Regions from separate parts of the Kosakonia calanthes genome, predicted to be linked through region 1. Evidence: predicted binding sites of a transcription regulator. Region 1 holds the regulator's gene; each other region holds the start of a gene.

What was found. Region 1 encodes LexA, which represses DNA repair genes until DNA is damaged. Its sites were predicted from a motif close to TNCTGTATGTACATACAGNA; they were not measured.
Region 2: the regulator LexA is predicted to act here: its motif matches at 2,389-2,408, upstream of umuD (translesion error-prone DNA polymerase V autoproteolytic subunit).
Region 3: the regulator LexA is predicted to act here: its motif matches at 3,010-3,029, upstream of rmuC (DNA recombination protein RmuC).

The regions. Positions count from the first base shown of each region.
Region 1 covers NZ_CP151800.1:4,409,941-4,415,187, forward strand. Annotated here, with positions in the region: gene traF (conjugal transfer protein TraF) at 1-631, opposite strand, end outside; gene zur (zinc uptake transcriptional repressor Zur) at 912-1,427, shown strand; gene AAEY27_RS20625 (CsbD family protein) at 1,752-1,961, opposite strand; gene dinF (MATE family efflux transporter DinF) at 2,116-3,450, opposite strand; gene lexA (transcriptional repressor LexA) at 3,526-4,140, opposite strand; gene AAEY27_RS20640 (diacylglycerol kinase) at 4,249-4,617, opposite strand; gene plsB (glycerol-3-phosphate 1-O-acyltransferase PlsB) at 4,747-5,247, shown strand, end outside.
Region 2 covers NZ_CP151800.1:2,600,502-2,605,748, forward strand. Annotated here, with positions in the region: gene mdtI (multidrug/spermidine efflux SMR transporter subunit MdtI) at 30-359, opposite strand; gene mdtJ (multidrug/spermidine efflux SMR transporter subunit MdtJ) at 346-702, opposite strand; gene AAEY27_RS12145 (AI-2E family transporter) at 1,094-2,164, opposite strand; gene umuD (translesion error-prone DNA polymerase V autoproteolytic subunit) at 2,431-2,808, shown strand; gene umuC (translesion error-prone DNA polymerase V subunit UmuC) at 2,792-4,045, shown strand; gene smrA (DNA endonuclease SmrA) at 4,042-4,605, opposite strand; gene ogt (methylated-DNA--[protein]-cysteine S-methyltransferase) at 5,076-5,247, shown strand, end outside.
Region 3 covers NZ_CP151800.1:4,520,658-4,525,904, reverse strand. Annotated here, with positions in the region: gene metE (5-methyltetrahydropteroyltriglutamate--homocysteine S-methyltransferase) at 1-1,057, shown strand, start outside; gene AAEY27_RS21145 (dienelactone hydrolase family protein) at 1,104-1,910, opposite strand; gene udp (uridine phosphorylase) at 2,171-2,932, shown strand; gene rmuC (DNA recombination protein RmuC) at 3,067-4,524, shown strand; gene ubiE (bifunctional demethylmenaquinone methyltransferase/2-methoxy-6-polyprenyl-1,4-benzoquinol methylase UbiE) at 4,591-5,247, shown strand, end outside.

The DNA.
Region 1 (5,247 bases):
GAGTTATCTCATCGCTGCCGTTCGGCGATAACGCCGCGTTCAACGCTTCGCCAACCGCGACGGTGGTGCTGTTTTGAATGCTGCGCAGGTAATCAATATCTTGCTGATCGATATTGGAGCTGACGCGTGCATGCGCATACGCTTTGGTGACAAAGGCGACGGAGAGCACATCATTGGGAATGCTGACGGCAAGCCCGGCAGCGGCTTTCGCTTGTGCGGTTTTGCCTTTCAGAAAGACCAGTTCATCGGCGAGATCTTTCGCCGCGCTCTGGAATTGGTTTACCGTACCGAGCGGGTCGGCAATGATTTGCGCAGCGGTGAGGTTATCAACAACGTCTTTATAGTCATCGATCTTGTCATTGATGTGGTCAATTTCATCGCGCAGATTATCTTTATCGGTAATTTGCGCCTGAATGGAAGGAAGAATAACCGTTATATCGTCTTCCGGTTGTGCTTTTGCCAGCAACGCCGGGTTAATCAATGCTCCACTGCCGTAATTCGCGGAGGCAACGCCTGTTCCCCCCATTGCATCATTGCGTGCTTCTGCCCAGGTATTTGCTGCTCCCGCCTGATTTGCCACAAAAAAGGAGACAGCGATCGCGACCACCGAAAGTTTACATTTTTTTTCCACAGTATGTGTCTCGTAGCCAGATGAGTATTTAAGCCTGTTAGTTTTCGCACAAACAGGAATGCACTATTGCTGTGAATAACATCAAAAAATGGGGCTAACTCTTTCGAACGTCTTGCCGCGCGCGAATATTGTTGTTTTAGAGATAACACTCCTATTTATAGAAGAGGATAGGCGTTTCGGGTAGCAAACAGCGAAAGGAGATTGCGGGCGGCGATCTCGGCGTTTCGGGTAGGACATGGTAAAGTGTGGCTCTTGTGTTTCCACCGACCAGAGAGCGCCAATGGATAAGACCACTTCGCAAGAGATGTTAGTGCAGGCTGAAAAGCTATGCGCACAGCGCAATGTGCGCCTGACTCCGCAGCGTCTTGAGGTATTGCGGTTATTGAGCCTGCAACAAGGTGCGATTAGCGCCTATGACCTGCTCGATCTGTTACGTGAAAGCGAACCACAGGCTAAGCCACCAACCGTTTATCGCGCCCTTGATTTCCTGCTGGAGCAAGGCTTTGTTCACAAGGTGGAGTCAGCAAACAGCTATGTGCTGTGCCATCTTTTCGATCAACCGACGCACACATCCGCCATGTTTATTTGCGATCGCTGCGGTTCGGTAAAGGAAGAACAAGCAGAAGGCGTGGAAGATATTATGCACGCGCTGGCGGCGAAAATGGGCTTTGCCCTGCGCCATAACGTGATTGAAGCGCATGGTTTGTGCGCGGCCTGCGTGGAAGTGGAATCTTGCCGTCATCACAGTGATTGCCAGCATGACCACAGCATTCAAGTTAAAAAGAAACCACGCTAACTACTTATTTTCTTCTATTATTTTTCGCTTTTCGCGTCTTTCACTTTCTATATCCCGAAAGATTTCGCGTTTTAGCAAGGCGGCAAGCGCACGAATCAAGAGGAGCATACTCAAGTATGTGACTCTTGTGAGTAAGCGTAGCCAACGCAGAAAAAACGTGAAAGATAAAGGGATTGGGGAGCATACATCAGTATGTGACCCGTGTGAGTAAGTGCAGCAAACGCCGATAAAACGTGAAAGATAAAGGGAGATAAGGGATGGTACATCCTTGTACCTTCGGGCAGGGTAGCCTTTAAAACTTAACACTTTGAGGGGGAGTGCTTGCTACCAGCGGTAATCGTTACGCGTTTCCCAATCCGTAACTTCCTTCTCCGCCTGATCTTTTGCGTAACCGTAACGCTCCTGGATTTTACCAACCAGCTGCTCACGTTTACCTTCGATGACCGTCATATCGTCATCGGTGAGTTTGCCCCATTTCTCTTTAACAGTACCTTTGAACTGTTTCCAGTTACCGCCGACTTCGTCTTTATTCATAGTTGACTCCTTATCGTTCGGTTAAAAATAACGTTCTCGTTGTGCTGAACGTAATGATTATTGTAGTTAAGGATTCCGCATAATGTTTCATATTCGGAATCTTCACCCATCCAAACGACAAGAAATAGTGAGTGCGAGTCGAGAAAAAGCGTGATCAAGAGTGGTCGACAGCGGCAAACCAGCTGCCATTACGCCAGTGACGTCGCCACACCAGCGCAAGCGTCAGGCCGCGCAACGCCAGAAACACGGCCAGCGATAACCATAAACCGTGGTTGCCAAGCACAGGTACTGTCAGAAGCGTGACGGCAAAACCCGCCGCGGCGATCGCCATACTGTTTCGCATCTCAGCGGCGCGCGTGGCGCCAACGAACATGCCATCTAACAAATAACACCACACACCCACCAGCGGCAGAACAACTTGCCAGATCAGGTAATGCCCGGCGAGCTGTTGCAGCTCTGGCAAAGAGGTTAATAGCGCAATGATCGGCTTGCCCGCCAGCGCATAAACGGCGGCGAAAGCCACGGCGACAAGCCCGGCCTGACGGCATGCGGCTCGCCAGATATGCAGCAACTGGCTGCCATCGCGCGCACCGTAAGCCTGCCCGGAATGCGCTTCAACCGCGTAAGCAAAGCCGTCCAGCGCATAGGCGGTGAAGGTCAGAAACATCATCAGCACCGCATTGGCGGCGACCGTCTCACTGCCAAGACGCGCACCCAACACTGTTATCGAACCGAAGCAGAGTTGCAGCAACAGCGAGCGCAACATGATGTCGCGGTTCAGCGCCAGCAAACGCCGGACACCACCGCGCCAGGCATTTTTTAGCATCGACAACGCGATGCCCCGCCGCTGCAACACCTGCCAGACCATCAGCAACCCGATAGCAAACGTCACATATTCGGCAATCACCGTGGCGAGCGCCGCGCCCTGCACATTCATATGCAGACCCATAACCAGCCATAAATCGAGCACGATATTGAAGACGTTGCCCACCACCAGCAGGATCACCGGTGCGCGGGCATACTGCACACCAAGTAGCCAGCCGAGCAGCACCAGATTCCCCAGCGACGCGGGCGCACTGAGCCAGCGAATTTCAAGAAAACGCCGCGCCTGAAATAACACAGCCTCGCTTCCGCCGGTGATATGCAAAGCAAGATCGATAAGGGGTGTGCGTAGCAAAACAATCAGAACACCCGCGCCAAGTGCCAGTAAAAGAGGCTGCACAAGTGCGCGCGCTAGCGCGAAGGCGTTTTTCGCGCCGAAAGCCTGAGCGGTAAGACCGGTCGTGCTCATGCGCAGAAACAGCAGCAGCATAAATAAGAAGCTGGTTGCCGTTGCGCCAATCGCCACGCCGCCGAGATAAACGGGACTATCGAGATGCCCAATAACAGCGGTATCCACCAGCCCCAACAGTGGGACAGTGATGTTAGAGAAGATCATGGGCAGCGCGAGCCGCCACAGAGCTTTGTCGGATGCGGTCAGCAGCGGCATAGCATGAGCGTTAATGGATGAGAATAGAATGACGCTGCGGCGCGAAATACTGCACCGCAGCAGAGAAAGTGGGCGTTACAGCCATTCACCGTTGCGGATGACGCCAACCGCCAGCCCTTCAATGGTGAAGTTTTGATCGCGCAGGTCGACAACAATTGGGGAAAAGTCGGTGTTTTCCGGTAACAGTTCAACGGTGTTGCCCTGCTTTTTCAGGCGCTTAACGGTTACTTCGTCTTCGATACGCGCCACAACCACCTGGCCGTTACGTACATCCTGCGTTTTATGCACCGCCAGCAGATCGCCGTCCATAATACCGATATCTTTCATCGACATACCGCTAACGCGCAGCAGGAAATCCGCATGCGGTTTAAAAAGGCTGGGATCGACCTGATAGTGGCCTTCGATATGCTGTTGCGCCAGCAGCGGTTCACCCGCAGCGACGCGACCAATCAGCGGCAGCCCGGCATCATTTTCTTCTTCCACCAGCAGGCGAAGACCACGTGATGCGCCAGATACGATTTCGATCACCCCTTTGCGTGCCAGCGCTTTAAGGTGTTCTTCGGCTGCATTTGGGGAACGGAACCCCAATTGCTGTGCGATTTCCGCACGCGTCGGTGGCATACCGGTTTGGGTGATACGATCGCGAATAAGATCGAACACCTCTTGCTGCCTGGCCGTTAATGCTTTCATCCCGCCCCCTGGGTGTATATACAGTTATGCTGTGAGTATATACAGTTAACGGCGATTTTGAAACCAAAATTAAGTAAAAAACCAGGGCGTTATCGAATTATGGAACCCCTATCGAAAATGCGACCAAAGCAGCGAGATCCAGGTAAACAGCGCCAGTAGAATCGACATCAGCACCGCCGCCGACCCCATATCTTTTGCCCGGCCGGAAAGCTCATGGAATTCAGAACCTATACGGTCGACCACCGCTTCGATGGCGCTATTGAGGATTTCGACAATCATCACCAGCGTAACGGAGCCAATTAACAGGACACGGGTTATCGCGTCGATATCCAAAAAGGCGGCAATAATAATAGCCAGAATGACCGCCACCGCCTCCTGTCGAAATGCGGCTTCATTGATCCAGGCGGCACGTATACCTTTCCAGGAATATCCCGCGGCTTTAATGATCCGGGTGAGTCCGGTGCTATTATTGGCCATTAAAAGAACCTTTTTAAAAATTAAGCGTCAATGTCTACGCAAGCGCGTAGCAGTACAACAGAAATTATGCGCGCTTTCTGATATTCTTGCGGCGCAATGGCACTATTAACCAGAGGCTTTACATCCTTTATGTCCGGCTGGCCACGAATTTACTACAAATTACTGAATTTACCATTAAGCGTGCTGGTAAAAAGTAAATCGATTCCTGCAGAACCTGCACAGGAACTGGGTCTCGATACATCACGTCCCATCATGTACGTGTTGCCTTATAACTCTAAGGCTGACTTGATGACTTTGCGCGCTCAGTGTCTGGCACATGAATTGCCCGATCCCCTGGAACCGCTGGAAATCGACGGCGCGCTGTTACCACGTTTCGTGTTTATCCACGGCGGCCCGCGTGTATTCACCTATTACACGCCGAAAGAAGAGTCGATCAAACTGTTTCACGACTACCTGGATTTGCACCGCAGCCATCCTGATTTGGATGTGCAAATGGTGCCGGTGTCGGTGATGTTTGGCCGCTCGCCAGGGCGTGAAAAAGGCGAAATCAACCCGCCGTTACGCATGCTGAATGGCATCCAAAAATTCTTTGCTGTCTCCTGGCTTGGCCGCGACAGCTTTGTGCGTTTC
Region 2 (5,247 bases), 1.8 Mb from region 1:
CGTTGCCCGCAATCACGGGCAACGTCACATCATGCGATTTTTATTAATACCATACCGATAATCAGCAGCACCAGGCCGAGCCAGCCTTTGCCGTTCAGGCGCTGGCCGAAGAGCACCCAGCCAGCGGCAAGCGTGGCGACAATACCAAACCCGCCCCACAGCGCGTAAGCAACGGAAAGATCGATACCTTTCACCGCCTGCGATAACGCGCTGAACGCGGCTAAGACGGCGACCAACGACCCGCAGCCGTACAGCTTGCGACGAAAACCGTCGGAAAGTTTTAAGAAAATATTGGCCAGAATTTCCAGCGCGATCGCAATAGCCAGCCATAACGCGTGAACCCACTCAAACGGCGACATGGTTACACTCCTGACACACAGTTTTGCGCGTCCCGGATTTAATCAACACAATGCCGATCACAAGCGTTGTCAGCCCGGCCGCTTTGAGCGGCGATAGCGGTTCATCAAAAAGAACGACGCTCAACACGGTTATCAATACAATGCCGATGCCTTCCCATAATGCGTAGGCCACGCCGAGGGCAATTTTTTTCACCGCGAACGACAGCAAAATATAAGAGAGGGCGATCATCACCAGCATTAAAATAAAACCGCTGTGACTACCGTTAATACTTGCCCATTTCATCGACAGTGTGCCGGTTATTTCAGCAATAATGGCCAGCGCTAATAAAATCCAATAAATCATTTTTTTCTCCTGCTTGAGAATACAATTCCCTGCGGCTTACCGTTCGACGGAAAACCGGAAAAATAGTGTTGTTAGCCGCGCCATGCGCGAGCTCAGGCAGAGAGAAAACTACAGCGCAGAGCGCCAGTATTGGTCGCCAGCAAGCAGGCAGCAAGAGGAGATAGGGAGGGAAAAGCCAGAATTCAGGTTGCTGAACAGCATGTCCATATAGTTACAATTATCCGCGAATTGCTTCTCGTCGGGGCGGATTAAAATTGTCCTCAGTGGTTAAACACCGCGTATTTTTAACATGCCTTAAGATTTTACTCAAAGCCTTTGCACTTCTTTACCCGGCATTTATTTCTGAAAGTAATACACGCTGCCGTTTATTTTCGACAGCGTGTTTACCGTTTTATTTTTGCGGATCGTTAAGCGTATTGGCGCGTGCTTCCGCCAGCAAATTCCACGAGGAAATAAACAACGCGGCAATCATTGGCCCCAGCACAAAACCGTTAATGCCAAAGAACTGCAAACCGCCGAGCGTCGTCAGCAGGATCAGGTAATCCGGCATGCGGGTATCTTTGCCCACCAGCAGCGGGCGCAAAATATTGTCGGCCAGACCTACCACAATCACGAAATAGAGCGTCAAGATTGTCGCGGTGACAAGTTCACCCGTGGAGTAGAGGAAAATCACTGCCGGGATCCAGACAATCGCGGTGCCGACCGCCGGGATCAGGGACAAGAACGCCATCAGCGCGGCCCATAGCAGGCTGCCATTAAAACCGGCAAACCAGAAACCAATGCCGCCGAGCGCGCCCTGCACTATCGCCACCACCAGCGTACCCTTCACGGTTGCCCGTGCTACACCCGCGAATTTCAGGAATAAGCGGCGTTTAATTTTCGCCGACAGCGGCGTCACTTCGTAGATTTTACGCACCAGCGATGCGCCATCTTTCAGCAAGAAGAACAGCAGATAAACCATCAGACAGAAGCTGACCGTGATGCCCAATGTGCCCTTGCCGATAATCACCGCGCTGCCCGCCAGATAGCGTCCGACATTCAGCGCCACGCCGGAGAGTTTTTCTCGGATCGACGCGACCGAGTCAAAATCATTTTCGCGCAATGAATTTTTTGCCCACTCCGGCAGGTGCGCAATCCCGTTGCTCAATAGTTGCGGCAAGTCCGTGGCATTGCTTTGCAGGCGCTGGTACAGGCTATTGATCTCCACGGCAAGCGAAGAGATAACGATCATCATCGGGATAAAAACCAGTATGCAGATCAGCAGCACGGTAATCAGCGAGGCGATACCGTTACGCCCGTTCATCAGCGCCGACAGACGCCTGCGCAGCGGATAAAAGATCAGGGCCAGGATCACCGCCCAGATAATGGCGGAGTAATACGGCTGGATCAGGCTGAAAAACGCCAGACTTACCAGTAATAACAAAACGATAAAGAAGAAATTATTGCTTTTGAGTGTCGTCATGCGAGCCGTCCATTGGATAAATTGCAACTAAGTGTAGTGGCTTACCTATTGATTGTAAAAGAATTACCCTTCCATTCGCGGAGAATGCAGAGACGTTTCGCGACGGCAAATCCTCATTAGTTAGCGTGGAGCATTAAAAGTTTAAGGCGGCTAAATTTCCTCTCACATCAGGATCTTCTGATGATCCTTTCATTGGGTACTTGATCAATGCGTGAGAACAACGATACTGTATTTATATACAGTACCAATAAAGATTCACACTCATTATGACTACCAGCGCCTTTCCCAGCCCGGCTGCGGACTATATCGAAGATGCGATCGACCTTGTCAAAAGCCTGATCGCCCACCCGTCGGCCACATATGTGATACGCGCATCGAGCGATGCCATGTGCGATTCGGCGATCCTGCCGGGTTCACTGCTGCTGGTGGACACCAGCCTGCAACCGGGCGATGGCGATATCGTCGTCGCCCGGCTGTTAAGCGGCTTTACCGTTAAGCGCCTGCGTTTGCGGCCCCGCCCGCAATTGGTGGCGGATAACCCCGCTTACCCGGTCGTAAAAATCGATGAAGAAGAAGGCGCGCACATTGTAGGCGTGGTGACCACCGTAATTACCTTGCCGGCTCGCCATGTACGCGCTCGTTGATGTGAACTCGTTCTATACCAGTTGCGAAACTGTCTGGCGGCCGGATTTAACCGGCAAACCGGTGGTCGTGCTCTCGAACAATGACGGCTGCGTAATTTCGCGGTCGGCCGAAGCCAAAGCACTCGGCATCAATATGGCGGAGCCTTTTTTCAAACAAAAAGAGCTGATGCAGCGCCACGGCGTGGCAGTTTTCAGCAGCAACTACGCGCTGTATGGCGACATGAGCCACCGGGTGATGACCCTGCTGGAAGAGATTTGTCCGGGCGTGGATATGTACAGCATCGATGAAGCATTTGTCGATTTGACCGGTATCCCGCACCTGAGAGCGTTCGGGAAAACGATACGCGATGCCATTTATCAACGCACCATGCTCACTGTCGGGGTGGGCATTGCCCCGACCAAAACGCTGGCGAAACTGGCGAACCACGCCGCCAAAAAATGGCCGGAACAATCGCGCGGCGTTGTGGATTTATCGCGCCAGGTAAACCAGCACAAGCTGATGGCGGCTCTGCCGGTCGGCGATGTCTGGGGCATTGGCCGTCGGCTGAGCAAAAGGCTGGACGCAATGGGCATTGATACCGTGCTCAAGCTGGCGCAGAGCGATCTGTGGTTTATCCGTAAAAATTTCAGCGTGGTGCTTGAGCGAACGGTACGCGAGTTGCGCGGTGAACCCTGCCTGGGATTTTCTGAATTTTCACCGTCCAGGAACGAAATCATCAGTTCCCGCTCATTTGGCCAGCGCGTCAGTGATTACGCCTCTGTGCGCGAAGGTATTTGTACCTGGGCGGCGCGGGCCGCTGAGAAATTGCGCGCCGAGCACCAATATTGTCGCTATGTCGGCGCCTTTATTAAGAGCAGCCCTCACGATGACGATGAACCTTATTACAGCAATCGCGCGGGAATACGTTTGCTAACGCCAACCCATGACACGCGGGATATTATCGCCGCGGCAACGCGTAGCCTGGATATTATCTGGAAGCAAGGCCCGCGTTATCAAAAAGCCGGCGTAATGCTGGGCGATTTTTTCAGCAAAGGCGTGGCACAACTTAATTTATTTGATGAGTACGCCCCGCAGGGAAATAGCGAGGCGCTTATGCATGTGCTGGACAGATTAAATAAGAAAGGCAACAAATTGTGGTTTGCGGGCCAGGGGGTAACACCCGACTGGACGATGAAGCGCTCCCTGCTTTCACCCGCCTGGACCACCCAACTGGATGATGTCCCCCAGGCCGGTTAGCGGCTGCGCTTGGCGTGCCGCTCCCAGTTTTCGTGCTTCGCCTGCTCGGATTTGCGCAGCGCGACATAGCACGCGCCGCTGCCGCCGTGGTGCGGCAACGCCACGCAGAACGCCTGCACATCATCAAACTCAGACAACCAGCGCGCAAGATAGCTGCGCACAATGTTGGGGTGCGAATTATCCTCGCGCCCTTTGCCATGAATGATGAGTAGATTGCGTAGCCCATCCTGCCGGCATTGATACATAAAGCGAAACAGCGCCTGTCGACACTGCTCTACTGGCTGGCGCAGGAGATTCAGACTCGCCTGCTGGGGATATTTCCCCAGGCGCAGCTTATCAATCACGCCGTTTTGCAGACCCTCGCGCCTGAACTCTAGCGGCGTATCGAGAGGAATAATGTCCAGGAAATCGGTGGTTAAAAAGTTATCGAGTTGCAGGGTGTCAACGCGCTGCAAGGTGCGGGAATTATGGCTCGGTTGCCAGTGCACATCGGCGCTGTGCTTTAGAGGTTGGACATCCTCCATGGCGTCAAGGAACAGGGATTTGTCGTCAGGGTTCATGGGGCAGTCCTCCAGCTACTTCTGCTGAGGTACTATAGCTGGCGTGGCGCGCACGCTCAACGACTAACGCCGATTAACCCCTTGCACGTTAACGGGTTAAAAACCTTAACGTAAATTACAACGATATTAATACTCTAAATTTCAGTTAAGTTATCGTGAAATCAATCACCATTTCGTGCTGGTAATAGAAATTGTAACCGCTATAACTATATTTACCACGCAAGGAAAAAAAAGCGAACAATAAAGAAAGGACGCATTTTTGTGTGTACTGTAGAGCCTGGCGGATGTCGGCAGGCTCTATTTTTTTATTATTTTAAAAAATAGAATATATCATCCATTACATAACAAGCCGCTCCGAAATTATATTTCCAGCTGAAAATTCTGACCGCAAACAAGCGTACCTTTGGGGTATGGTGGCAGCAGGTTTTGTCTGATAAATTGACGCCGCTAACCACCGTTAAGGATGCCCGATGCTCACCCTGCTTGAAGATAAGATCTCTACCCCGCTTGGCCCGTTATGGGTGCTGTGCGATGAGCGTTTTCAGCTTCGCGCGGTCGAATGGGAAGAACATAGCGCTCGCATGGTCGAACTGCTGAATATTCATTATCGCAGCGAAGGGTATCAGCGCATCGCGGCACGTA
Region 3 (5,247 bases), 110 kb from region 1:
AGACAGCCAACGCCACAGCCCGTACGGCGAGCGTGCTCAGGCGCAACGCGCCCGCTTTAACCTGCCAGCCTGGCCGACAACGACCATCGGTTCATTCCCACAAACCACTGAAATCCGCGGCCTGCGCCTGGACTTCAAAAAAGGCAATCTGGACGCCACGAACTACCGCACCGGCATCGCGGAACATATTAAACAAGCGATTGCCGAGCAGGAGCGCCTGGGGCTGGATGTGCTGGTGCACGGCGAAGCCGAGCGTAACGACATGGTGGAATACTTCGGTGAGAACCTCGACGGTTTCGTCTTTACGCAAAATGGCTGGGTACAGAGCTACGGTTCCCGCTGCGTGAAACCGCCGGTAGTGATCGGCGACGTCAGCCGCCCGGAAGCGATCACCGTCGAGTGGGCGAAGTATGCGCAGTCCCTGACCGACAAACCGGTGAAAGGCATGCTGACTGGCCCGGTGACCATTCTTTGCTGGTCGTTCCCGCGTGAAGATGTCAGCCGCGAAACCATCGCCAAACAAATTGCGCTGGCATTGCGTGATGAAGTGGCGGATCTGGAAGCCGCAGGTATCGGCATTATCCAGATTGATGAACCGGCCCTGCGCGAAGGTTTGCCACTGCGCCGTAGCGATTGGGATGCTTACCTGGCATGGGGCGTGGAAGCTTTTCGAATCAACGCCGCCGTGGCGAAAGACGACACGCAAATCCACACGCACATGTGCTATTGCGAGTTCAACGACATCATGGATTCCATCGCCGCGCTGGATGCCGACGTGATCACCATTGAAACCTCGCGTTCCGATATGGAACTGCTGGAGTCGTTCGAAGAGTTCGAATACCCGAACGAAATCGGACCGGGCGTGTATGACATTCACTCGCCGAATGTGCCGAGCGTGGAATGGATCGAAGCGCTGTTGCAGAAAGCGGCGCAGCGTATCCCGGCGGAGCGCTTGTGGGTGAACCCGGACTGCGGCCTGAAAACCCGCGGCTGGCCGGAAACGCGTAGCGCGCTGGCGAACATGGTGAAAGCCGCGCAGAACCTGCGTCAGAAATAAGTTGCTCTATCGCGCCGCCTGTTGCGAAACCGGCGGCGCAAAAACACTATTTCTTACCGTACTGCGAAAACCAGGCCAGCATGCGCTGCCAGCCATCTTTGGCGGATTCTGCATGATAGCTCGGACGGTAATCCGCGTTAAAAGCATGTCCCGCGTCGGGATAGACAATAATCTCCGCGTTGGCATTCGCCGCCCGCAGTGCCTGGCGCATGGTTTCCACGCTCTCAAGAGGAATGCCGGTATCCTGCCCGCCATATAAGCCGAGCACGGGCGCGTTCAAATTGGTGGCGATATCTATCGGATTGTTTGGCGAGTTCAGCGTTTTTTCACCCGTCAGTTTGCCGTACCAGGCCACAGCGGCTTTCAGTTGTGGATTGTGCGCGGCGTACAGCCAGGCGATGCGACCGCCCCAGCAAAAACCGGTGACCATCAGTTGATGCGCATTGCCGCCATTGCGCGCCGCCCAATTGGCGACGTGATCGAGGTCGGCCAGCACTTGGGCATCTGGCACTTTACTGACCAGCGCGCTAAGCAGCGTCTGGACATCGGTGAAATCATTCGGATCGCCCTGGCGGAAATAGAGCTCCGGCGCGATGGCAAGATAGCCTTCCAGCGCCAGGCGACGGCACAGATCGCGAATGTGTTCATGCACGCCGAAAATTTCCTGTACCACAATCACGATCGGTAACGGGCCGTCCGCGTCTTTCGGGCGGGCATGGAAAGCGGGCATGTTGTCGCCCTGAGTTGGAATGGAGGTTTCGCCGGCGATTAAGGCGTCTTCCGGCGTGTTTACAATCGTTGTAGCAAGTGGTGAAGCCGCAGGTGCAAAGCCCGGCTGTTTGTTGGTTGTCATGGCATTCTCCCTACCCTTTATTAGCGCTCCAATAACTATAGTCGGGAAGGTTGTCGCGTGCGCAAAACACCGTTGCGTCGTCTATCTTTGCTGCTGAGTTGTCGGATACAACATGTTAATGTGATGTGTTTCACTATTTTATGGAAATGAAGTGCAACCATTTTCATTCATGGTGACACCAGTCACGAAATCAAGCCCATGGCTTCTGTAAAGTGCCTTTTTACCTCTCCTGATAAAAACCAACCACAGAGGAGTCTGTTATGTCCAAGTCTGATGTTTTTCATCTCGGCCTCACCAAAACCGATTTACAAGGGGCTACGCTGGCCATCGTCCCTGGCGATCCTGAGCGTGTGGAAAAGATCGCCGCGCTGATGGATAAGCCGGTCAAACTGGCATCGCATCGTGAATTCACCAGCTGGCGCGCAGAGCTTGATGGCAAACCGGTTATCGTTTGCTCCACCGGCATCGGCGGGCCTTCTACCTCTATCGCAGTCGAAGAGCTGGCGCAGCTTGGTATCCGCACTTTCCTGCGCGTGGGAACCACCGGCGCGATTCAGCCGCATATCAATGTGGGCGACGTGCTGATTACGACCGCTTCCGTGCGCCTCGATGGTGCCAGCCTGCACTTTGCGCCGATGGAATACCCGGCGGTGGCTGACTTCGCGTGCACAACCGCGCTGGTCGCGGCGGCAGATGCGATTGGTGCCACCAAACACATCGGCGTTACCGCGTCTTCTGACACCTTCTATCCGGGCCAGGAGCGTTACGACACCTTCTCCGGCCGTGTTGTGAACCGTTACAGAGGTTCAATGGAAGAGTGGCAATCCATGGGCGTAATGAATTATGAAATGGAATCAGCAACGCTGCTGACCATGTGCTCCAGCCAGGGCCTGCGCGCCGGAATGGTCGCCGGGGTGATTGTGAATCGCACCCAGCAGGAGATCCCGAACGCCGAAACCATGAAGCAAACCGAAAGCCATGCGGTGAAAATTGTCGTCGAAGCCGCGCGTCGCCTTTTGTAATCTTGCTTCCAAATTTAGAAGGCCGACCTGTTCGGCCTTTTTTATTTGCGTACTTCCTCGCAGGAAAAACCCTTCCAAACTGGACGTTTATACAGCACAATTCCGGCTGATGTGCATTATGAACAGGGGGCGTGGTGGATACTTCAATCATTGTGTTGGCAGCGGTTGCGCTGGCAGGGCTACTGGTCGGCTGGCTGGCAGCAAGCTGGCGCGGGGCGCAGCAACAGGCGGAATTGCTTGCTGAGCAGCGCGATGTCTTTAGTGAATTAAGCGCCGCTCGCCAGCAAATCAGCCAGAACGAACACTGGCGCGAAGAGTGCGAATTGCTCAATAACGAGCTGCGCAGCCTGCAACATATCAACAGTTCGCTGGAGGCGGATCTCCGCGAAGTCACTACCCGGCTGGAATCCACCCAGCTGCATGCCGAAGAAAAACTGCGCCAGATGCACAGCAGCGAACAGCGTTTGAGCGAACAATTCGAGAACCTGGCCAACCGTATTTTTGAGCAGAGTAACCGTCGGGTCGATGAGCAGAATCGCCAAAGCCTGAATGGCCTGCTGACGCCGCTGCGTGAGCAGCTTGACGGCTTTCGACGCCAGGTGCAGGAGAGCTTTGGTCAGGAGGCGCGCGAACGCCACACGCTGGCGCATGAGATTCGCAACTTGCAGCAACTCAACGCCCAGATGGCGCAAGAAGCCATCAATCTGACCCGCGCATTAAAAGGCGACAACAAAACCCAGGGCAACTGGGGCGAAGTGGTGTTGACCCGCGTACTTGAAGCCTCCGGCCTGCGCGAAGGCTACGAATATGAAACTCAGGTCAGCCTGGAGAATGACAGCCGCGCCCGCATGCAGCCGGACGTTATCGTGCGTCTTCCGCAGGGCAAAGACGTGGTGATCGATGCCAAAATGACGCTGGTGGCTTACGAGCGTTACTTCAACGCCGAAGATGAATTCACCCGTGAAGGCGCATTGCAGGAGCATATTGCGTCGGTGCGTAACCATATTCGCCTGCTGGGGCGAAAGGATTACCAGCAATTGCCCGGTCTGCGCAGCCTGGATTACGTGCTGATGTTTATCCCGGTGGAACCGGCGTTTCTGATTGCGCTCGACAGACAGCCAGAACTGATCACCGAAGCGCTAAAAAACAACATAATGCTGGTCAGCCCGACGACGCTTTTGGTGGCGCTGCGCACCATTGCCAATTTGTGGCGTTATGAGCATCAGAGCCGCAACGCCCAGCAAATTGCGGAGCGAGCGAGCCGTCTGTATGACAAAATGCGCCTGTTTGTCGACGATATGAGCGCCATCGGGCAAAGTCTGGATCGCGCGCAGGACAACTATCGGCAGGCGATGAAAAAACTCAGTTCCGGGCGTGGCAACCTGCTCGTTCAGGCCGAGGCGTTCCGCGGGCTTGGCGTGGAGATCAAACGCGAGATTAATCCGGAATTGGCCGCCGAAGCGCAGGCGCAGGACGAAGAGTCTCGTCTGCGAGCGGGGGAAGATGGGTTAAACGATCGTAATGAAGACAACGCATTAGACACCGCCGCGCCGGGTGATGAACCCGCGCCGAAGGCGTCGTCGGGTGGTTGAATCGTAGGGCAAATGCGTCCAATCTGATACACTTCATAAACAAATTCTTAAATAGCAGGCACTAAGATGGCGGAAGATTCAAAAGAGACGACACACTTTGGTTTTCAGACCGTCGCCAAGGAAAATAAAGCCGATATGGTGGCGCATGTTTTCCATTCGGTCGCATCAAAATATGACGTCATGAACGACTTGATGTCGATGGGCATTCACCGTTTGTGGAAGCGCTTTACTATTGATTGCAGCGGCGTCCGTCGCGGGCAAAAAGTTCTTGATCTGGCTGGCGGTACCGGTGACCTCACCGCTAAATTCTCCCGCCTGGTAGGCGAAACCGGCCAGGTTGTACTGGCCGATATCAACGAATCAATGCTGAAAATGGGGCGCGAAAAGCTGCGCAACATCGGTGTAATTGGCAACGTTGAATATGTTCAGGCGAATGCCGAAGCACTGCCTTTCCCGGATAACACCTTCGACTGCATCACCATCTCTTTTGGTTTGCGTAATGTGACCGAAAAAGAGAAAGCGCTGCGCTCCATGTTTCGCGTGCTGAAACCGGGCGGTCGCTTGCTGGTGCTGGAGTTTTCCAAACCGATTATCGAGCCGCTGAGCAAAGTCTACGACGCTTACTCTTTCCACATCCTGCCGCGTATCGGCCAGATGGTGGCAAATGACGCTGAAAGCTATCGCTATCTTGCTGAATCCATCCGTATGCATCCCGATCAGGAC